3 regions of the Enterobacter roggenkampii genome follow, and region 3 is predicted to be linked to each of the others. Evidence: riboswitches for the same ligand, from Rfam matches in the RefSeq annotation. Region 3 holds a riboswitch; each other region holds the start of a gene.
What was found. Region 3 has a riboswitch for thiamine pyrophosphate ahead of thiB (thiamine ABC transporter substrate binding subunit). Riboswitches for the same ligand answer to the same signal wherever they lie in the genome.
Positions count from the first base shown of each region.

Region 1: it holds a riboswitch for thiamine pyrophosphate, as region 3 does, so the genes downstream of both, thiM (hydroxyethylthiazole kinase) here and thiB (thiamine ABC transporter substrate binding subunit) in region 3, are expected to answer to the same signal.
Region 2: it holds a riboswitch for thiamine pyrophosphate, as region 3 does, so the genes downstream of both, thiC (phosphomethylpyrimidine synthase ThiC) here and thiB (thiamine ABC transporter substrate binding subunit) in region 3, are expected to answer to the same signal.

Region 1 is NZ_CP017184.1:3,063,907-3,071,187, forward strand. It holds gene BFV67_RS14380 (PfkB family carbohydrate kinase) at 1-215, shown strand, start outside; gene BFV67_RS14385 (GntR family transcriptional regulator) at 189-935, opposite strand; gene thiD (bifunctional hydroxymethylpyrimidine kinase/phosphomethylpyrimidine kinase) at 978-1,778, opposite strand; gene thiM (hydroxyethylthiazole kinase) at 1,775-2,545, opposite strand; TPP riboswitch at 2,581-2,677, opposite strand; gene BFV67_RS14400 (YadA C-terminal domain-containing protein) at 3,292-4,365, shown strand; gene BFV67_RS14405 (hypothetical protein) at 4,587-5,048, shown strand; gene BFV67_RS14410 (glycoside hydrolase family 32 protein) at 5,127-6,560, opposite strand; gene BFV67_RS14415 (MFS transporter) at 6,577-7,281, opposite strand, start outside.
Region 2 is NZ_CP017184.1:232,562-239,842, reverse strand. It holds gene BFV67_RS01095 (DUF1481 domain-containing protein) at 33-725, opposite strand; gene hupA (nucleoid-associated protein HU-alpha) at 737-1,009, opposite strand; gene BFV67_RS01085 (YjaG family protein) at 1,196-1,786, opposite strand; gene nfi (deoxyribonuclease V) at 1,828-2,499, opposite strand; gene hemE (uroporphyrinogen decarboxylase) at 2,509-3,573, opposite strand; gene nudC (NAD(+) diphosphatase) at 3,612-4,385, opposite strand; gene BFV67_RS01065 (Rsd/AlgQ family anti-sigma factor) at 4,481-4,966, shown strand; TPP riboswitch at 5,021-5,129, shown strand; gene thiC (phosphomethylpyrimidine synthase ThiC) at 5,209-7,104, shown strand; gene thiE (thiamine phosphate synthase) at 7,104-7,281, shown strand, end outside.
Region 3 is NZ_CP017184.1:735,733-743,013, reverse strand. It holds gene leuC (3-isopropylmalate dehydratase large subunit) at 1-551, shown strand, start outside; gene leuD (3-isopropylmalate dehydratase small subunit) at 562-1,167, shown strand; gene BFV67_RS03410 (sugar efflux transporter) at 1,226-2,404, opposite strand; gene sgrT (glucose uptake inhibitor SgrT) at 2,525-2,677, opposite strand; gene sgrR (HTH-type transcriptional regulator SgrR) at 2,766-4,421, shown strand; TPP riboswitch at 4,458-4,558, shown strand; gene thiB (thiamine ABC transporter substrate binding subunit) at 4,590-5,573, shown strand; gene thiP (thiamine/thiamine pyrophosphate ABC transporter permease ThiP) at 5,549-7,159, shown strand; gene thiQ (thiamine ABC transporter ATP-binding protein ThiQ) at 7,143-7,281, shown strand, end outside.

The DNA of each region.
Region 1 (7,281 bases), 2.3 Mb from region 3:
CGGGCGTTGTTCCGGCGTTTCCGGCGACGGTTGTGGATACCATTGGTGCAGGCGACAGCCACGCGGGCGGCACGCTGGCCGGGCTGGCTGCGGGATGGTCACTGGCAGATGCCGTTCTGCTGGGGAATGCCGTGGCGTCATGGGTGGTCAGCCACCGCGGCGGGGATTGCGCCCCGACGCGCGAGGCACTACTCCTCGCACACAAAGACGTATAGATCGCTGCGACAGTAGCTGATGCTGTACTCAATCGGTCGGTGCTGCTGGTCAAGCGCGACCTGCTTGATCACCAGCACCGGTATTTTTTCGTCCATCTTAATGTGCGTCTGAAACTCGCTGTCGGGCATGCGGGCGCTCACCCTTGAGCGGGTGCGCTGCGGGAAGATATTCTGACTGCGGAAGTAGTCATAGAGCGAAATGCCAATCGCATCCGGGTCGGGAATTAACCCGACGGGGACCCAGGACTCTTCAATCGACACCGCATCGTCATCGACATAGCGAATGCGCTTGAGCAAAAAGACCTCGCTCTCCGGGGAGATCGACAGGTGGTTGGCCACCTCTTCCGGACACTTCACCACCCGCTTGTTGACCCAGAGCGTATTCGGCTTCTTGCCGCGCAGCACCACCTGCTGGGAAAAACCGCGCGCCTCTTTCAGCGAATATTCGAAGATATTGTTGATTTGCGTGCCATAGCCACGGGCGCGCGTCACCACGCCCTCTTCTTCCAGCGCCTGCATCGCTTTACGCACGGTAATGCGCGACACCCCGGTCAACTGGCTCAGATCGCGCTCGCCGGGCAAAATATTCCCGTGCTCCAGCACCCCGCTGCGCACAGCATTTTTTACCGTTTCGGCAAACTTCAGGTACAGCGGCGTGTTGTCGGGCGCGGCGATCCGTTCATTCAGTTGAGCGATTAACCGGGTATGCGCTTGTTCCATCTCTGTTTTCTCAGGCGTGATGTATTCTGCCAGTATACTGGCTTACCACCATGCATGAAAATGGTGTACCGGCCCAATACCGTGACCGACTTCCAGAGTATCAGCTTTTGCCAGCGCCGCCGAGAGCCAGGCTTTTGCTTCGCTAACCGTATCGGCCCAGCTTTCATGACGTGGGCGCAGCGCCGCCAGTGCGGCCGAGAGCGTACAACCCGTGCCGTGGGTATTTTTGGTCTGCACGCGCGGCGCGGTAAAGCGTAGTTCGCCGTCGCGGGTGAAGAGCCAGTCCGGACTTTCCGGATCATCAAGATGCCCGCCCTTCATCAGCACCGCCCCGCAGCCCATCGCCAGCAGCGCATTGCCCTGCTCTTTCATTTCCCGTTCAGTTTGCGCGTGCGGCGCGCCCAGCAGCGCGGCGGCTTCCGGAAGATTGGGCGTGATGAGCGCTGCCTGCGGCAGCAGCTTATTGCGCAGCGTCTCGACGGCGGAGGCGGAGAGCAGCGGATCGCCGCTTTTTGCCAGCATGACGGTATCCAGCACCACGTTTTGCACCTGATAGCGCTTAAGCCGTTCGGCCACCGCTTCCACAATGTCCGTTTCGGCCAGCATGCCGATCTTGGTGGTATCAATACGCACATCGCTGAACACCGAATCCAGCTGCGCGGCAACAAAATCTGGCTCGATGCGGTAGACCGACTGCACGCCGCACGTGTTTTGCGCCACCAGCGCGGTGATGACCGAGCAGCCGTACGCGCCCAGCGCCGAGAAGGTTTTCAGGTCTGCCTGGATACCCGCGCCGCCGCTGGGATCGGTGCCGGCAATGGTCAGGGCGTTAATCCGTTTCATGCCTGCTCCTCCAGCGTGTAGAGCGCGTCGAGGAACGCGCTGGCAAAACTGCCCGGGCCGCGCGAGTGCGCAACGGCCACCGTTCCGGCCCGCTTCATCCATCCGCAGGCGGCGGCGATGTTATCCAGCCGGTCACCCGGCAGCGAGCAGCTCGCCGCCACAACGGCAGAGAGCGCGCACCCGGTGCCCACCACGCGCGTCATCAGCGGGTCACCGCCGGTTACCGTTCGGGTACGTTGCCCGTCCGTGATGTAGTCCACCTCGCCGGTGACCACCACAATCGTATTGATCTGCCGGGCCAGCGCCTGGGCAGCAGGCACCGCGCTGGCGGCGGTATCGGTCGTATCGACGCCGCGCCCGCCCGCGCTCATCCCCGCGAGGGCAAGGATTTCGGAAGCATTGCCGCGAATGGCGGCCGGTTTCAGGGCAAGGATTTGATGGCAAAACCGAGTGCGGAACGCCAGGGCGCCCACGGCAACCGGGTCCAGCGTCCAGGGTTTGCCTGCCGCTACCGCACTTTCAATTGCACGACGCATCGACTGGGCGCGCAGCGCGGTCAGCGTGCCAACGTTAACCAGCAGCGCATCGGCTATCGCGGCAAACTGCTCGGCCTCTTCGGCCTCGATCACCATCGCCGGAGATGCGCCAAGCGCCAGCAAAACGTTGGCCGTAAAGGTCTGTACGACGTCATTGGTCATACAATGGGTCAGCGGAGAACGGGTTCGGAAGTGGTGTAAAACGTGTAAATCGAGCAGGTCAGGCTGCATGGGTTCGCTCCTGCCTTGCGTGAAGAAGCGATGACCGGGAAGGCATCTGACTTCCCTACGCTGGCATTATCCAGATCAGGTAATACGGGTATTTCTCAGCCTTCACAAAGAAGGGCACCCCGAGTCAAAATACTTTTAAAACAATGATTTATTAAAATCAATGTTCTCAATCAGTGTAACCGTGGCCACAGGCCAGGCGCAAGGAGTTTTGATTTATCACGGCAGCGTTCGCGTTATGAATCTTCCTAGACACTTTTCGCTAGCATCTTCAACATAAATATTTTTTCCTGGTATATCCCGGAACAAAAATGAGCTGAGTTCATTTTCATTCGAAGCTTACTAAAGGTTCGATAATAAATAATCGGCAAAAACCCATAAATTTACATAAACTGTCATGTGTATTATTAACCCATTTTAATCAAAACACTTAAATACAATTAATGTATTGGTGTTTTATATCTAATTTCACTCTCATCCATTATGAAAGGCTATCTTATTGTATTATAAGATTATTAGGCCAGGCCTTTCTGGATCGACTCGTTTAGCTATTCCTGCTATTTATGATTTAGATCAATAATCAAAATTACACATTCATAGATAGTTACTGCACGTTACGAAATAAGTTATCAAACCAAAATTTCCACCGTTAATCGTGAATTAATTCAGATATAACAAGACGTTGTATCTTCCCGCCAGGATAGCGCCCTTACTTTATTTTTTCTTGTAGTGATGATGAGAGCTTTAAAATGAACTATTTAAATACAACAGCTATCGCTGTTTTTGGTTTTGTGTTCGCTGGTTCAATGAATACTGCAAATGCAGCGGAAGTAAACGTAAACCTTGACGATAACGTCAATAATCCAGGTGCTCACATTCAAATTCAGGGTACCGATAAAACCGCCTACAACCTTGATAACATCGAGGGGAGTAACATTAAGCAAGACGGGCAAATCTATAACCTTCAGGGCGATATTGAAAGAGCAAATACAGCTATTAATAAAGCACAAGATACAGCTAATACCGCTCAAGATGGCGTAAACGCTAACACTCAAGCTAACGCTATCCTTAATCAGAAAGTCGATGATAACAAAGCAGGTCAGACAATCACTGATAACAAACAGAATATATTGATTGATAACACTAATAATAAAGCAGATGCGGCTTTACAAGGCGTTATTACTAACGGTCAAGCAATCATTGATACAAACACAAGAGTAGATAAAGCTGAACTCACCGCTACCAATGCGAACAACAAAGCAGATGCTAACACTCAAGCGCTGGCAGGTAAGGTAGATAAAAGCATTTTCGACGCCGATCAGGATAGACAAGATCACGCCCTTCAGGATGCCTCTGACAAAGCGACTCAGGCATTTAATACGGGCGCTTATGCGCAATCTTTAGCGGTTGATGCACAAACGGTAGCCGCTGCTAACAAAGCTGCTGTTGCTAACGTTCAGTCACGCCAGCAAGCACAAGAAACGACGATTCAGAATCACAGCGCACAATTAGCGAATCATGAATCACGTATTACTGCGTTAGAGAGTCAAAATAACGCTAAGTTCTCTTCTCTGGAGAATCAGCAGAATGAGGATCGCAAGGAATATCGTGCTGGTATCGCTGGCGCTGCTTCTCTTGCTGGTTTGCATTACGTTGATACAGATAACGCGGTTGCCGTCGGTGCTGCCAACTTCAAAGATGCGCAAGGTTACGCAGTCGGTTACCGTCATAAGTTCGCTGAGAATATAGCCGCTACCCTCTCTACATCAGGTACATCCAACGGTGATGAAATTGTTGCGGCGTCCGCATCTTACGGATGGTGATTTAACAATATTATATTAAAATGCCAGCAAACCGCCAACCAGCAAAAAACTCACCATTGAGTTTAATTAGCTGGCTATAACTCAATACATTGCTGCTAGCACAAAAATGACAAAGTACATTTTTATTTCCGCTGTTTTGTATCTCACTTTTATTTTATTAGGGATATGGATCGGCTTGATGTTAGGCACCTATATTTATAATTGTAATTACTGAGGCAATAATGAAAAAGTTAATGATGGTAGCGGCTATATTATCTCTTGCTGCGTGTTCCTCACCAGCTCAACGGATGGCTGATTGTCAAAGCAAAGGAGTGAGTAAAGATGCTTGTTATATTGCAGAGCAAAACCGCACCACAGCCATTAACGCTGCGGCTGAAAAACAGGCTTTAGAGAATGCTGCTCAACTTGCACAGTCAGCGCACAGGCGCCTTCCTGAAGGCTGCACTCAGGTGATGGATGCTGCGGGTCATTGTGATAGCAAGCCAGCCAAAGTAAGCGGTGATTTAAAAAAGTTATCAGGTGATGCGGATCACGTTATGAATAAGCCTGTCTCTGATGCTGCTGAATATCTGCTTTCGAAAGGCTGGAAGCCAAATAAAGGTTCATGGCACAAGGGTAGCTATATTATGCAGCTGGTTGTCGAAAAAGAGAGAGTTGTAAACGCACAATTATCAAAAATGTGATCTTTACAGGACGCTACCACCTGATAAGATTTACGTAGCCCCATGTTTATGGGGCTTTGTTTTAGCTCGTTAATAGATTTACTCCAGCAGCCACGCCCCGCCATGAATAAGCGATGCCCCTCCCGTCCAGGCAAATAACGCCAGCTCGCGGCAGTCGGCATCAGGATATATACGGCTGCTGAGGCACGCCTCACCCTCGTTTACAAACACTTCCACGGAAGAGCTATCAAAGAACAAACGAAGATTAAGCGCGTTGCTAAGGTTAAGCGCGACGCTTCGGGTCCCGCACAGGCCATACTGCGGATAGTCTCGCTCCAGCACCAGGCGCTGCATCTGCGCATCAACATAAAGGCGTAACCCGTCGCCAAGACGAATGCCGTACTGCTCCGCACTGCTGTTGGCGCAATCCCACTGCAGAATGACCTCCATCGCATCGCAGTGTTCCACCAGCGTCATCTGCTGGTTATTAAGCGTACTTATCGGCCAGGGGAACCACGCCCCGCGCAGGCTTTCAACTTCTCTGGCTGGCTGCATTTGCAGATGGTTATCGGCACTCAGCGTCAGCTCGCGAGGTAAGGAGAGCATACCTGCCCAGCCATCCTCCTGTTCCGGCTGCGGGGATTCCCACATGTCCAGCCAGCCGATAACGATGCGGCGGCCGTCAGGCGTCAGGAAGCTTTGCGGCGCATAGAAATCATGCCCGTCGTCCATCTCCACAAATTCACCTTCACGCATAAAGGGCTGACCAGGCTGCCATTCGCCTACCAGATAGCCGCTCTGGAAGAGATTGCGATGTTTAAATCCGTCTGCCGCCAGTCCCTGAGGCGAAAACATTAGCACGCGTTTACCATTGAGAGTGAAAAAGTCCGGGCATTCCCACATATAACCCAGCTCTTTTTCAGCCACCGCGAGCACGCCCCTGTCCTGCCACTCGCGCAGATCGGCAGACCGGTACACACGCACCTGGCCCGTATCCCCCTCGCGCGCGCCAACGACCATGTACCACCACGCCCCTTCACGCCATACCTTCGGATCGCGGAAGTGATGCAGCCCGGGCGGTGTATCAATGACGGTCCCGTGCCGCACAAAATGGATGCCGTCACGGCTGGTTGCCAGGCACTGCACCTGGTAGAGATTAGCCTCATCGTCTGGATCGCCGTGGAATTTGTGGCCGGTGTAGATCAGCGCCAGCGTGTCGCCATCCACCACCGCTGAGCCGGAAAAACAGCCGTCCTTGTCGTCTGGCCCTTCCGGAGCCAGCGCAACCGGTAGGTGCTCCCAGCGAACTAAATCTTTGCTGCGCGCATGGCCCCAGTGCATTGGCCCCCACTGGGTCGAATACGGATGGTGCTGATAAAAGGCGTGATACCAGCCGTCAAACCAGATCAGGCCGTTCGGGTCGTTCATCCAGCCAGCACGCGCGGCGAGGTGGTAACGGGGGTACCAGCGCAGGTTAAGCCCTTCGCGCCTGGACTGCAGTTCCTGTTCTGCTTTCGTAATGGAATACATCATTTCTCTACTCTTTCGATCAGATGGTGGAAGGTTGCGGCATGAGCGGGTCAGAAGAGGACTTACCCGAGCGCAACAGGAAGATGGAGATAAACGTGGTGCTGAAGACCAGTAGCCCCATGATGAGATAGGACTGGGCAAAGCCGTATTTCTCATAGCTGTAACCTGCCAGCGGCGACAGCACCGAGGCAATCACCGAGCTTGTACAGGCAAAGCCCACCAGATAGAGGGTGGAAGAGAGCCGCTTATCAAAATGCAGGCTGTTGTATTTAAAGATGGAGACCAGCAAAACGGGTAGTTCAACCGCGTGCAATAGCTTGGTAATGGAGATCAATACCGGTCCCTCAACCAGACCCGATGCCACCATACGCATCGCCATCACCATTCCGGCGAAAATCAGGCCGTTTTTCGCACCGAGGCGATTCACCAGCCACGGGGCGCAGAACATGCCCGCCGCTTCCAGGAAAACCTGGAAGGAGTTGAGATAGCCGTACATGGCGTTTCCTTCCTGCAGCGTCGGGAACTGTGAGGAGAAATAGACCGGGAACTGCTGGTCGTAGACGCCATAAATACAGGTGCCAATAACGAAAAACACCAGCGCCCAGAAGCGCGGCAGCGTCAACAGACGTAAGGCATCCTCCAGCGTGACCTTACCGCCGGATACCGCCTCCTGCATGGCGTGCGGCGCGGAAGAGACTCTTAGGCGCGCCAGCAACACAAAAAA
Region 2 (7,281 bases), 500 kb from region 3:
GCGTTAGCGCCATCCGGCTTAATCCACAGAACTCAAAAACTCTTCTCTGTCGGCTGCCAGGTGCAGAAATCTTCGTTCGCCACCAATAGCAATTGAGAGCCTTCCGGCGCCTCAAGCCACGCCACGCTCACGTCCATTGATGAATGACGCTGACGGCGTTGAATGTGTTCGGTCGCCCAGGATTCAAGCTCAGGCTTCACCGTTTGCCCTTCGCAGGTCGTCACCGTTCCATCGTTATGCCAGCGCCCCTGGCGCAGCACGACGCGTCCCAGACGAAGCGCATCGCTGGTCTGGCGGATTTGTTCGGCACGGTAACGGTAGAGGGCGATTTGGTCGCTGGAAAGCTGCTGTTTTTGACCGCTGACTTCACGCTGCATAAAGCTCAGCTCGCCATGGTCGTCAAAACGCACTTTCACGTGTTCGGGGGTCTTGCTGTAGACGTTCAGCTCAATCAGCGAGAGAGCATCTCCCTGCCAGCGATATTCTGCCGTCGACGTATTGCCGCTATGCCACGGGCTGAAGGCAGACAACAGATGAACTTCATTGCCGGAATCTTTACGCCAGATCCTGACCGCGCCCTGGTTGTCAGCGTAGCCGCTGGCGGTAAACGGCGGCAGAGTGGTGTCGTGACTACAGGCTGACAGCAGCAGCGCACCTGCCAGCGCGAGCGTTCCGCGCCAGAAAGACAAAAGGGGCGTTGCCGCCCCTTCGCTAAAACTGTTCACTGCCACGCGTCTTACTTAACTGCGTCTTTCAGTGCTTTACCAGAAACAAATGCCGGCACGTTCGCTGCGGCGATTTTGATTTCTTTACCGGTCTGCGGGTTGCGGCCAGTACGCTCAGCGCGGTGGTTCACTTTGAAGGTACCGAAACCAACCAGTTGTACAGCATCGCCTTCTTTCAGAGACTCAGTAATAGCAGCCAGGGTAGATTCCAGAGCAGCTTTAGCCTGCACTTTAGACAGATCAGCCTTGTCCGCAATTACATCAATCAGTTGAGTCTTGTTCATAAGTTATCCTTTCAATGTGTTTATCGCTTGCTAAGCATCGAGTGCGACGAAAATGCCAAAAAAGCACTCTCCTGCATACACGCACCGATAGCCACTTTTTTTCGCCCCCCAAATGTAGACCAGACAAGGGTCGAAAGGGAAGAGTCGAGGAGCGACAAAACGGGCGTTATCTCAAGTTTTCTTATCTCATTGGTTAAAAATTATACCAATATTACTCTCACCGGCCTCACGTAAGTCCGCGCGCAGCCCTTTTATCAGCTCAATGTCGCGTTCTTCACACTCTGCCAGCAGGCGGAAAATCTCCCACTGGATATCCCATTCTTGCTCAACGGCCGGATTTGCACGCAGCTCTTCGTCGGTCATCTCGCGACCTTCCTGGGTCATTTCCAGCATCGCCACGGTGGTGATAGAGGCCTTACTGACTTCGATAGCGTGCTCCAGCGTCTCACCGCTCAGGCGGGAGTGGAGCAATTCGCTTAACGCCACACAGGCATCAATTGCCGGGTAGACGCCGTACAGGTCAAAATCATCCGCCACCGGGATCGCCTCTTCCAGCTTTTCGAGCTGAGAGTCGAAATTCACCTTCGCGTCTTTCACCGTCAGCGTTTCCCAGATCAGATCCAGAATGCGGCGGTAGATATGGCCATCACCAAAGCCGGTCTGCTTGCAGAACGCGGCATAGTTGGGATACATGCGCTCGCACAGGCAAGCCATAAAGGTGACGTGCTGCCAGCTTTCCAGCTTTTCAAGGCGCAGGTGAATCGGGTTTTGTAGCATGATGATCTCTCGAATCGAAAATTAGGCGCAGTTTACCTGAATCATCGCTGAATTTCCTGCCAACGAACAAAAGCCGGACGCGAAGAGGCCACCGCGTCAGCCCAGCGCGTTGGCTCCGGTAAGCGGTAGCCCTTCATGCAGCGCTGTACCCACGCCAGGGCGCTGTCCATACTCACCCGATGGCCGGTGGCGATGAACAGCGGATTACAGCGCGCCTTGCTGCGCCAGACCCACGCCAGCTGCTCGCCTTTATGGATAAGCGGTGCCAGCGCACCCGGCTCGGCTGAAAGAGGTTCAAAGGCGCCGCAGAGGCGTTTCTTGGCGACGCCGATGGTCGGCACATCCACCAGCAGCCCAAAGTGGCTGGCAACGCCTAAACGGCGCGGGTGTGAGATACCGTGCCCATCGACAAAAAGCAGGTCAGGTTTTTGCGAAAGCTGCTCCCACGCTGCCAGCAGCGCGGGATATTCGCGGAAGGAGAGAAAGCCCGGAATGTACGGCATGGTGGTGGCAATACGCGCGACCTTGTACTCCACCAGCTCGAGCGAAGGGTATTTCAGGACCACCATCGCCGCTCGCGTCACGTCCCCACCCTGCTCAAACCCGACGTCGGCTCCGCCAATGTACTGCGGAGGATCCTTATCCAGACGATCCTCGCGGATCACCGATGAGGCCAGTTCGATTTGTTGAGCGCGTAGCGACGCGAGATCCATAACGACTCCTTACTTGTGATACTGGGCAGAAAGCCGATGCACCGCCTCCACAAATACGCCTGCGTGCTCTGGCGGTACATCCTGATGAATACCGTGGCCGAGGTTAAAGACGTGGCCTTCCCCCTGGCCGAAACCAGACAGTATAGTCGACACTTCTTCTTCAATGCGGGCAGGCGGCGCATAGAGCATGGACGGGTCCATATTGCCCTGAAGCGCTACTTTGTCGCCCACGCGGCGGCGGGCATCAGCGATATCGGTAGTCCAGTCGAGCCCCAGCGCGTCGCAGCCGGTGGCCGCCATCGCTTCCAGCCACTGGCCGCCACCTTTGGTAAACAGCGTCACCGGCACGCGGCGACCTTCGTTTTCACGCAGCAGGCCGTCGACGATTTTATGCATGTAGTACAGGGAGAACTGCTGATAATCGCGGCCGGTCAGCACGCCGCCCCAGGTGTCGAAAATCATCACCGACTGTGCACCTGCCTTAATCTGCGCGTTCAGATAGAGCGTGACGCTCTTCGCCAGCTTGTCGAGCAGCGCATGCAGGGCCAGCGGCTCGGCGTACATCATCTTTTTAATCAGGGTGAAGGCTTTGCTGCTGCCCCCTTCCACCATATAGGTCGCCAGCGTCCACGGGCTGCCGGAGAAGCCAATCAGCGGCACCTCACCTTTCAGCTCGCGGCGAATGGTGCGCACAGCGTTCATCACGTAGCCCAGCTCGCCTTCCGGATCGGGGATCGGCAGCTTGTCCACGTCGGCTTTGCTTCTGATCGGAGAGGTAAAACGCGGGCCTTCACCGGTTTCGAAGTACAGGCCAAGGCCCATCGCATCCGGAATGGTCAGAATATCCGAGAAGAGGATCGCCGCATCCAGCGGGAAGCGGCGCAACGGCTGGAGCGTCACTTCACAGGCCAGCTCGGCGTTTTTGCACAGCGACATAAAATCGCCCGCCTGCGCGCGCGTGGCTTTGTACTCTGGCAGATAGCGTCCCGCCTGGCGCATCATCCACACCGGGGTGACATCAACGGGCTGGCGCAGCAGCGCACGCAGATAACGATCGTTCTTCAGTTCGGTCATTTTTGCAGTTCCTTAAGCGTCATGGCCTCAGTGTAACACTACTCATACTCGGCCCGACACATCGCTACGGTATCTTCTATCAGCCGACGCGCCACGGTACCCGGCGGAGGTAACAGGGGTAAATCGTCGTAGCGATACCAGTTCGCGTCCAGCAGCTCTTTCTGATCGATAACGATCTCGCCGCTGTCATAGTCGGCCATAAAGGCCGTCATCAGCGACTGCGGGAACGGCCACGGCTGGGAGGTGACGTAGCGCAGGTTCTTCACTTTGATTCCGCTCTCTTCCATCACCTCGCGCGCCACTGCCTGCTCCAGCGTTTCGCCCACTTCGACGAACCCGGCCAGCACGGTATGAATGCCGTTGCGATGGCGGGTATGCTGTGCAAGCAAAATAGAGTCATCCCGACGGATAGCGACGATAATGCACGGCGCAATTTGTGGGTAATAACGTTCGCGGCAGTGGCTGCAGAGCATCGCCCACTCGGTTTTACTCGGGTGCATGGTATGGCCGCAATAGCCGCAGTATTTGTGCGAGCGGTAAAACTCCGCCAGCTGCACGCCCCGCCCCGCCAGCTGGAACAGGCCTACGTCCAGATCCAACACCTGGCGAACGGATCCCATATCCTGACGACGCGATTGTTGGATCAACCACACGGGTTCACCCTGCCACTCGCCGATCTTCAGCGCAGGCTGGCCCACGAGATCAAACGTTTCCGCCGCACCGTAGGGCAGCTCTCCACCGGGCAACCATAATTTTTGTTCGTGACTGACGATCCACCAACCCAGATCTGATTTTTCAATAATACGATCCATATCTATTGCACTACCTTCGCTTCACTGACATGTTGTTAGCATTGTGGTTACATTCTGGATGAGCAGATTCAATCCTACACTTTGCGGAGTCGACCATGTTAAACCAGCTAGAAAGCCTGACTGAGCGCGTTAGAGGAAGTAACAAACTGGTGGATCGCTGGCTACATGTGCGCAAGCATCTACTCGTGGCTTATTACAATCTGGTCGGTCTTAAGCCTGGCAAAGAATCGTTTATGCGGCTGAATGAAAAAGCGCTGGATGATTTTTGTCAGAGCCTGGTCGACTATCTGTCCGACGGCCATTTCAATATTTATGAACGCATTATCCGCGAAATGGAAGGGACAACGCCGTATTTAGCGGCCAGCAAGCTTTGTCCGCTGCTGGAAGCCAACACCCAGCAGATCATGGATTACTACGATTCCACGCTTGAGAACGCCATCGATCACGATAACTATCTTGAGTTCCAGCAGGCGCTTTCCGACCTTGGCGAAGCGCTGGAAGAGCGATTCACGCTGGAAGATAAGCTGATTAGCCTCGTCCTGGACGCCAGCCCCGAAGATAACATCGCGCGCCCGGCTTGAGTTCTTAATCGTTAACGAGTAATTTACAACCATTCGCCCCTCTCACGAGGGGGATTTTTCTTGTCGGAGTGCCCAGAGCGAAAGCCGGGCTGAGACCGTTAATTCGGGATCCGCGGAACCTGATCAGGCTAATACCTGCGAAGGGAACAAGAGTCACACTGCTGTTGTATCGCCCCCCGGGCGATCCTCTCTTGCTTCATCCGTCGTCTGACAAGCCATGTCCTTCACTTTTGGAATGAGCTATGTCTACTGCAAAACTGACCCGCCGCGAACAGCGTGCACAGGCCCAACATTTCATCGACACCCTGGAAGGCACCGCTTTCCCGAACTCGAAACGCATCTACATTTCCGGCTCGCAGGCCGATATCCGCGTCCCGATGCGCGAAATCCAGCTCAGCCCGACCCTTATCGGCGGCAGCAAAGAGAATCCGCAGTATGAAGACAACGAAGCCGTGCCGGTGTATGACACCTCCGGCCCGTACGGCGATCCTGATGTGGCTATTAACGTCCAGCAGGGTCTGGCAAAGCTGCGCCAGCCGTGGATAGAGGCGCGTAACGACTGCGAAGAACTGAGCGTACGCAGTTCTGCATACACCAAAGAACGCCTGGCCGACGACGGTCTGGACGCGCTGCGCTTTACCGGCCTGCTGACGCCAAAACGCGCCAGAGCGGGCAAATGCGTGACGCAGCTGCACTACGCCCGCCAGGGGATCGTCACGCCGGAGATGGAGTTCATCGCCATCCGCGAGAACATGGGCCGCGAGCGTATCCGCAGCGAAGTGCTGCGCTACCAACACCCAGGTGAAGGCTTTGGCGCGCGCCTGCCGGAGAACATCACGCCGGAGTTTGTGCGTGACGAAGTGGCCGCAGGCCGCGCGATCATCCCCGCCAACATTAACCACCCGGAATCCGAGCCGATGATTATCGGCCGCAACTTCCTGGTGAAGGTCAACGCTAACATCGGTAACTCGGCCGTCACCTCCTCCATCGAAGAAGAGGTTGAAAAGCTTGTCTGGTCAACGCGCTGGGGCGCGGACACGGTAATGGATCTCTCCACCGGCCGCTATATTCACGAAACCCGCGAATGGATCCTGCGTAACAGCCCGGTTCCGATTGGCACCGTCCCGATTTATCAGGCGCTGGAGAAGGTCAACGGCATCGCCGAAAACCTTACCTGGGAAGCGTTCCGCGACACGCTGCTGGAGCAGGCGGAACAGGGCGTGGACTACTTCACCATTCACGCGGGCGTGCTGCTGCGCTACGTGCCGATGACCGCGAAGCGTCTGACCGGCATCGTCTCGCGCGGCGGTTCGATCATGGCGAAGTGGTGCCTCTCCCATCACCAGGAGAACTTCCTCTACGAACACTTCCGCGAGATCTGCGAAATCTGCGCCGCGTACGATGTCTCTCTGTCGCTGGGCGACGGCCTGCGCCCGGGCTCCATCCGCGACGCTAACGACGAAGCACAGTTTGCCGAGCTGCACACGCTGGGCGAGCTGACCAAAATCGCCTGGGAGTATGACGTGCAGGTGATGATTGAAGGCCCGGGACACGTGCCGATGCAGATGATCCGCCGCAACATGACCGAAGAGCTGGAGCACTGCCACGAAGCGCCGTTCTACACGCTGGGGCCGCTGACCACCGACATCGCGCCGGGCTATGACCACTTCACGTCAGGCATTGGGGCGGCGATGATCGGCTGGTTCGGCTGCGCCATGCTCTGCTACGTGACGCCGAAAGAGCACCTCGGCCTGCCTAACAAAGAGGACGTGAAACAGGGGCTGATCACCTACAAAATTGCCGCCCACGCGGCGGATCTGGCCAAAGGCCACCCGGGCGCGCAAATCCGTGATAACGCCATGTCGAAGGCGCGCTTTGAATTCCGCTGGGAAGACCAGTTCAACCTGGCGCTGGATCCGTTCACCGCCCGCGCCTACCACGACGAAACCCTGCCGCAGGAATCGGGCAAAGTCGCGCACTTCTGCTCCATGTGTGGGCCGAAGTTCTGCTCGATGAAAATCAGCCAGGAGGTGCGCGACTACGCCGCCACGCAAACCATTGAAGTGGGTATGGCGGACATGTCCGAAACCTTCCGCGCCAAAGGCGGCGAAATCTACCTCAAAAAAGAGGAGGCATAATGTACCAGCCCGATTTCCCACCCGTTCCCTACCGTTTAGGGCTCTATCCGGTGGTGGACAGCGTGGCGTGGATAGCGCGCCTGCTGGAAGCAGGCGTTCGCACCCTCCAGCTGCGCATCAAGGATAAACGCGATGAGGAGGTGGAAGCCGATGTGGTTGCCGCCATTGCGCTGGGGC
Region 3 (7,281 bases):
TTGCCCCTCAGGTGACCTGGGGAACCAACCCGGGCCAGGTAATTTCCGTCAACGACGCCATTCCCGATCCGGCCTCCTTCGCCGATCCGGTCGAGCGCGCCAGTGCGGAAAAAGCGCTGGCCTATATGGGGCTGAAACCCGGCGTACCGTTGACCGACGTGACCATTGATAAGGTATTTATCGGCTCCTGCACCAACTCCCGTATCGAAGATTTGCGTGCGGCGGCAGAGATTGCCAAAGGCCGTAAAGTCGCACCGGGCGTGCAGGCGCTGGTGGTTCCAGGCTCCGGTCCGGTGAAAGCCCAGGCGGAAGCCGAAGGTCTGGATAAGATCTTTATCGAAGCAGGATTCGAGTGGCGCCTGCCTGGCTGCTCCATGTGCCTGGCCATGAACAACGATCGCCTGAATCCGGGTGAGCGCTGTGCCTCCACCAGCAACCGTAACTTTGAAGGCCGTCAGGGCCGCGGTGGGCGTACCCATCTGGTCAGCCCGGCAATGGCCGCCGCTGCGGCAGTCACCGGCCATTTCGCCGACATTCGCAGCCTGAAATAAGGAGACAATCATGGCAGAGAAATTTACCCAACATACGGGCCGTGTTGTCCCGCTGGACGCCGCTAACGTTGATACAGACGCGATCATTCCTAAGCAGTTTTTGCAGAAGGTGACCCGCACCGGCTTTGGCGCGCACCTGTTCAACGACTGGCGTTTCCTGGACGATAAAGGCGAGGTGCCTAATCCGGAATTCGTTCTGAACTTCCCGGAGTACAAAGGCGCATCCATCCTGCTGGCGCGGGAAAACTTTGGCTGCGGCTCGTCGCGTGAACACGCCCCCTGGGCGTTGACAGACTACGGCTTTAAGGTGGTCATTGCCCCCAGCTTCGCGGATATCTTTTACGGCAACAGCTTCAACAACCAGTTGCTGCCGGTGACGCTGAGCGACGAACAGGTCGATGAATTGTTCGCGCTGGTTAAGGCAAATCCCGGCATGTCGTTTGAAGTGGATCTGGAAGCGGAAGTGGTGAAAGCCGGGGATAAAACCTACAGCTTCAGCATTGATGCCTTCCGCCGCCACTGCATGCTGAACGGTCTGGACAGCATTGGTTTGACGCTCCAGCACGAAGACGCCATCTCCGCGTACGAGAAAAAACAGCCTGCGTTTATGGGCTAAAGGCAATGGCCCGCAAAAAGCGGGCCATTGATTTGTTTTGTGAAGCCGCCTTCCAGAATCAGACATCCTTAACCCGGCAAGTCAGCCCAAGCGTAACCACCGAAATCGCGGCAATCATCCAGTAAACTGAGCCATGCCCGTAACTTTGCGCCAGCGCCCCCTGAATCACCCCCGCCAGGATCACTCCGGTCGAAATGCTGTTGGTAAAAAGCGTGGTCGCCGACCCGGCGCGGCCCGGCATTAAATCCTGGAACCAGAGCATGCCGATCCCGGCAACGATGCCAATAAACACAGCATTAAACAGCTGCAGCGCAAGCAGCGCTTCACGCGAATGGAAAAGGATCAGTCCCGCGTAAAACAGCACCCCGGCCGCCACGGCGACGATCATCATCCGACGCTTCCCAAAGCGCTTAACGTAGTAACCCGCCAGAATCATCGCCGGAATTTCCAGCCCGGCAGCGGTGCCCATTAAGATCCCCGCGAGCTTGTCCGGTAAGCCCAGATCGCTGCTGATCCACAGCGGCATGTCGATGATGTACATGGTGTTGCAGGTCCACATCAGCGTGGAGGCAATAAACAGCATGCGGACGTTTTTGTCCTGCCAGCCGCTCACCTGGGTGAGCGGTTTATCCGTTGTCTGTTCGACGCGCGCCACGGACGGCAGCGCAAAGGCTATCAGCGCCAGGCTGATGACAAAAATCCCGGCGGCGATGGAGAACATCGCGGTAAAGCCGTAGTTCAACGCCAGCATGAAGGCCAGCGGCGGGCCAATGACCCACGCCAGCGAGAGCTGGGCACGCATCACCGAGCTGAACATCACCACTTCCCGCGCCGAGCTATCCGCATATTCCCGGGCCAGCGCGAACAGCTGCGGCATGGCGGTGTTCGCCAGCGACGCCAGCAGCACGCCGCAGGTAATGAGCGTCAGGTAATGACGATTGAAAGCAAAGAGCAGCGCGTTGCCCACGGCCATGGCGCAGCAAAAGAGGATCAGCCTGCGGCGATCGCCCTGGCTGTCCGATCGCTTCGCCAGCGCGAGGCTGACCAGGATCCCGGCTATCGCGTTGACGGTATAAAACAGCCCCACCCAGAACGGCTGTGCCCCCACCTCGCGGCTGAGAAACAGGCTCAGCGTCGGCGCCTGCAGCGCTCCCGCCACGCCCATCATAAAGGCCACCAGCATAAAAGCGGCATACACGCCGTTCAGGCGTCGCCCCATCGTCATCAACCACAGCATGCGCAAGTCCTTGTGAAAGCGAATCGAAATTGGGTGAAAGAATAAACGAAAAAAGCCAGCAAAAACATTTTGCTGGCGGGTGATTAGCACCAATACTCAGTCACACATGATCGAGGCGAGTCAGCGAGAAGAGGCCGGTTTCGTAACGTCCCACTGCATCAGTTCTTCTAACATTTTCAGCCGTTGCTCTGCACACGGGCGGGCCAGCCAGGACGATCCTTTTGTCGCTGAAAAGTACTGCTGATAAAACTGACGTGCGGTAGACCTCTTCATCATTTACCTCCTCGCTTCATCGGGAAGCATTATTGGCCTAATATAGGGATTAATAAATTGCTGGTTTTTTGTCAGGAGTTCCTCTTTTATGCCTTCCGGTCGTCTGCAGCAACAATTTATCCGCCTCTGGCAGTGCTGCGAGGGGCAATCGCAGGAAACCACGCTCAACGAGCTGGCTGACCTGCTTAGCTGTTCCCGCCGCCATATGCGCACGCTGCTCAATACCATGCAGCAGCAGGGGTGGTTAAGCTGGGAAGCGGAGGCGGGACGCGGAAAACGCTCGCGGCTGACCTTTCTCTACACCGGGCTGGCATTGCAGCAGCAGCGTGCAGAAGACCTGCTCGAGCAGGACCGTATCGATCAGCTGGTCCAGCTGGTGGGCGACAAGGCCGCCGTGCGCCAGATGCTGGTCTCCCATCTCGGACGCAGTTTTCGTCAGGGCCGACACATTCTGCGGGTGCTCTACTACCGTCCGATGAAAAATCTGTTGCCCGGCACGGCGTTACGGCGTTCTGAAACCCACATGGCCCGACAAATCTTCAGCGGCCTGACGCGGATAAATGAGGAAAACGGGGAACTGGAGGCGGATATCGCGCACCACTGGCAACAGCTTTCCCCGCGCCACTGGCGCTTCTTCTTACGCCCGGGCATCCACTTTCACCACGGTCGCGAACTGGAGATGCACGACGTCATCGCCTCTCTGGAACGCGCCCGCAGGCTGCCGCTCTACTCGCATATTTCGCGCATCCACTCCCCCACGGCCTGGACGCTGGATATTGAGCTGTCGCAGCAGGACAAGTGGCTTCCCTGGCTGCTGGGCTATGTGCCCTCAATGATTTTGCCCGCCGAGTGGGAATCATTGAACAATTTTGCCAGCCAGCCGATTGGCACCGGGCCCTACTCCGTCTCCCGCAATAACAGCAACCAGCTGAAAATCCGCGCGTTCGATGACTACTTTGGCTATCGGGCGCTGATCGACGAAGTGAACGTGTGGGTATTGCCGGATCTCAATGAAGACCTGAGCTGCGGGCTGACGCTTGAAGGCCCCACCACCGGAGAAAAGGCCGTGGAGAGCCGCCTGGAGGAGGGCTGCTACTATCTCCTCTTTGACCGCCGCACCCACCGTGGGGCAAACCCGGCTGTCCGCAAGTGGATCAGCCACGTGCTGTCTCCTTCCAATCTTATCTACCATGCGGAAGAGCAATACCAGACATACTGGTTCCCGGCGTACGGCCTGCTTCCGCGCTGGCACCATGCCCGACCAACGCGCTGCGACAAACCCGCAGGGCTGGAGTCCATCACCCTGACCTACTACCGCGATCATGTTGAGCATCGTTTTATCGCGAGGATCATGACCCGCCTGCTGGCAGCGGAGGGAGTCAGGCTGGACATCAGGGAAGTGGACTATGACGAATGGCATCAGGGGGAAATCGCCAGCGATATCTGGCTCAACAGCGCTAACTTTACCCTGCCGCTCGATTTTTCCCTCTTCTCGCATTTGTATGAAGTCCCGCTGATCCAGCACTGCATCGACCGGGACTGGCAGCAGGATGCCGCCCTGTGGCGTGCGGGCGAGATGAATCTTGCCGTATGGTGCCAGCAGCTGCTGGCCGAACAGGCGATCGTCCCGCTGATCCACCACTGGCTGATGATCCAGGGCCAGCGCAGCATGCGCGGCCTGCGGATGAACACCCTGGGCTGGTTTGATTTTAAATCCGCCTGGTTTGCGCCCCCGGAGCCATAACGCTTTCGTAATATTCACCAAATCATTACAATAGCGCCGTTCTCAACGGGGTGCTGCATCACAGATGTGCGCTGAGATAATACCCGTCGAACCTGATCCGGATAACGCCGGCGAAGGGATTTGAGGCTGTCGCTCAAAATCCTTTGCCACTCAACCCTGAGGTGCAAAGTGTTAAAAAAAGTTCTCCCCCTGCTGGCGCTGTTCGCGCTGCCCGCTTTAGCCAAGCCCGTCCTGACGGTCTACACCTACGACTCCTTCTCCGCCGACTGGGGCCCTGGCCCGGTTGTCAAAAAAGCCTTTGAAGCCGACTGCAACTGCGAGCTGAAGTTCGTGGCGCTGGAAGATGGCGTTTCGCTGCTCAACCGCCTGCGCATGGAAGGCAAAAACAGCAAGGCCGACGTGGTGCTCGGACTGGATAACAACCTGCTTGAAGCCGCCTCGCAAACCAACCTCTTTGCCAAAAGCGGCGTCGCGGCAGAGGCCGTTAACGTGCCGGGCGGCTGGAAGAACGACACCTTTGTGCCGTTCGACTACGGCTACTTTGCTTTCGTCTACGATAAAAACAAGCTGAAAAACCCGCCGAAGAGCCTGAAAGAGCTGGTGGAAAGCGACCAGAAGTGGCGCGTGATTTATGAAGATCCACGGACCAGCACGCCGGGCCTGGGCCTGCTGCTGTGGATGCAGAAAGTCTACGGCGATAAGGCGCCGGAAGCGTGGCAGAAGCTGGCCGCCAAAACCGTCACCGTGACCAAAGGCTGGAGCGAAGCCTATGGCCTGTTCCTGAAAGGCGAAAGCGATCTGGTGCTGAGCTACACCACCTCCCCGGCCTACCACATTATCGCCGAGAAGAAAGACAACTATGCTGCGGCTGATTTTGCGGAAGGGCACTATCTGCAGGTGGAAGTGGCCGCGCGTACCGCCGCCAGCAAACAGCCGGAACTGGCCGAGAAGTTCCTGAAGTTTATGGTTTCACCGGCATTCCAGAATGCCATTCCAGCGGGCAACTGGATGTATCCGGTCACCAGCGTTGCGCTGCCCACAGGTTTTGAGCAGTTGACCAAGCCGAAAACCTCGCTGGAGTTTACGCCGCAGCAGGTCGCCGCGCAGCGTGCCGCATGGGTAAGTGAATGGCAACGCGCCGTCAGCCGTTAATTCCCGGCTGGTTACTCCCCGGATTGCTCGCCGCCGTCGTGATGGTGGCGGTCAGTCTGGGAGCCTTTCTTGCGCTGTGGTTTAACGCACCGGAGAGCGACCTGCTCGCCCTCTGGCACGACAGCTACCTCTGGCACGTTATCCGGTTCTCCTTCTGGCAGGCGTCTCTTTCTGCCCTGCTGTCGGCGATCCCGGCTCTTTTTCTTGCACGCGCGCTCTATCGGCGGCGTTTCCCCGGCAGGCAGGCCCTGCTGCGCCTGTGCGCCATGACGCTGATCCTGCCCGTGCTGGTAGCGGTATTTGGTATTCTGAGCGTTTACGGCCGCCAGGGCTGGCTGGCTTCGCTGTTCGGCCAGCTTGGTATTGAGTGGTCATTCTCGCCTTACGGACTGCAGGGCATTCTGCTGGCGCACGTGTTTTTCAATATGCCGATGGCAACGCGCCTCTTTTTGCAGGCGCTGGAGAACATTCCCGGCGAGCAGCGGCAGATTGCCGCCCAGCTCGGCATGCGCGGCTGGTCGTTCTTTCGTTTTGTCGAATGGCCGTGGCTGCGCCGCCAGCTCCCGCCCGTGGCGGCATTAATCTTTATGCTCTGCTTTGCCAGCTTTGCCACCGTGCTGTCACTTGGCGGCGGGCCGCAGGCCACCACCATTGAGCTGGCGATTTACCAGGCGCTGAGTTACGACTACGATCCCGGTCGCGCCGCGCTGCTGGCGATAGTCCAGATGGCGTGCTGTCTGGTGCTGGTGCTGTTGAGCCAGCGGCTGAGTAAAGCCATTCCCGCAGGTAGTCATCAAATAACCGGCTGGCGCGATCCGCAGGACAGCCTGCACAGCCGCATCAGCGATGTTATCCTGATCGCGCTGGCGCTGCTGCTGTTGCTGCCGCCGCTGCTGGCCGTTATCGTTGACGGCCTGAACCTCAATCTTATATCCGTCCTGCAACAGCCCGTTCTCTGGCAGGCGACCTGGACCTCGGTACGCATAGCGCTGGCTGCCGGACTGCTGTGCGTTATGCTGACCATGATGCTGCTGTGGAGCAGCCGTGAGCTCTACGCCCGCCAGGCGCAAAAAGCCGGACAAATGCTGGAACTGACGGGCATGCTGATACTGGCGATGCCGGGGATCGTGCTGGCAACGGGCTTCTTTTTACTGTTCAACAGCACCCTCGGCCTGCCGGAAAGGGCCGATGGCATTGTGATTTTCACTAACGCCTTAATGGCCATCCCCTACGCGCTTAAGGTGCTGGAAAACCCGATGCGCGACGTCAACAGCCGCTACGGTTTGCTGTGTCAGTCGCTGGGCATGCAGGGCTGGCAGCGGCTGAAGGTTGTGGAACTGCGCGCGCTAAAACGTCCGCTTGCTCAGGCGCTGGCGTTTGCCTGCGTGCTCTCCATTGGAGACTTTGGGGTCGTGGCGCTGTTCGGTAATGACGATTTCCGCACGCTGCCGTACTGGCTTTATCAGCAAATCGGCTCTTACCGCAGTCAGGACGGCGCGGTTACCGCGCTGTTACTGCTGCTGCTCTGCTTTGCCTTATTTACCGTTATCGAAAAACTCCCGGGGCGTGATGTTAAAACTGACTGATGTAACCTGGCTCTATCAGCATCTGCCGATGCGCTTTACGCTCTCCGTTCAGCAGGGCGAGCGGATTGCGGTGCTTGGCCCAAGCGGTGCCGGGAAAAGCACCTTGCTCAATTTGATCGCCG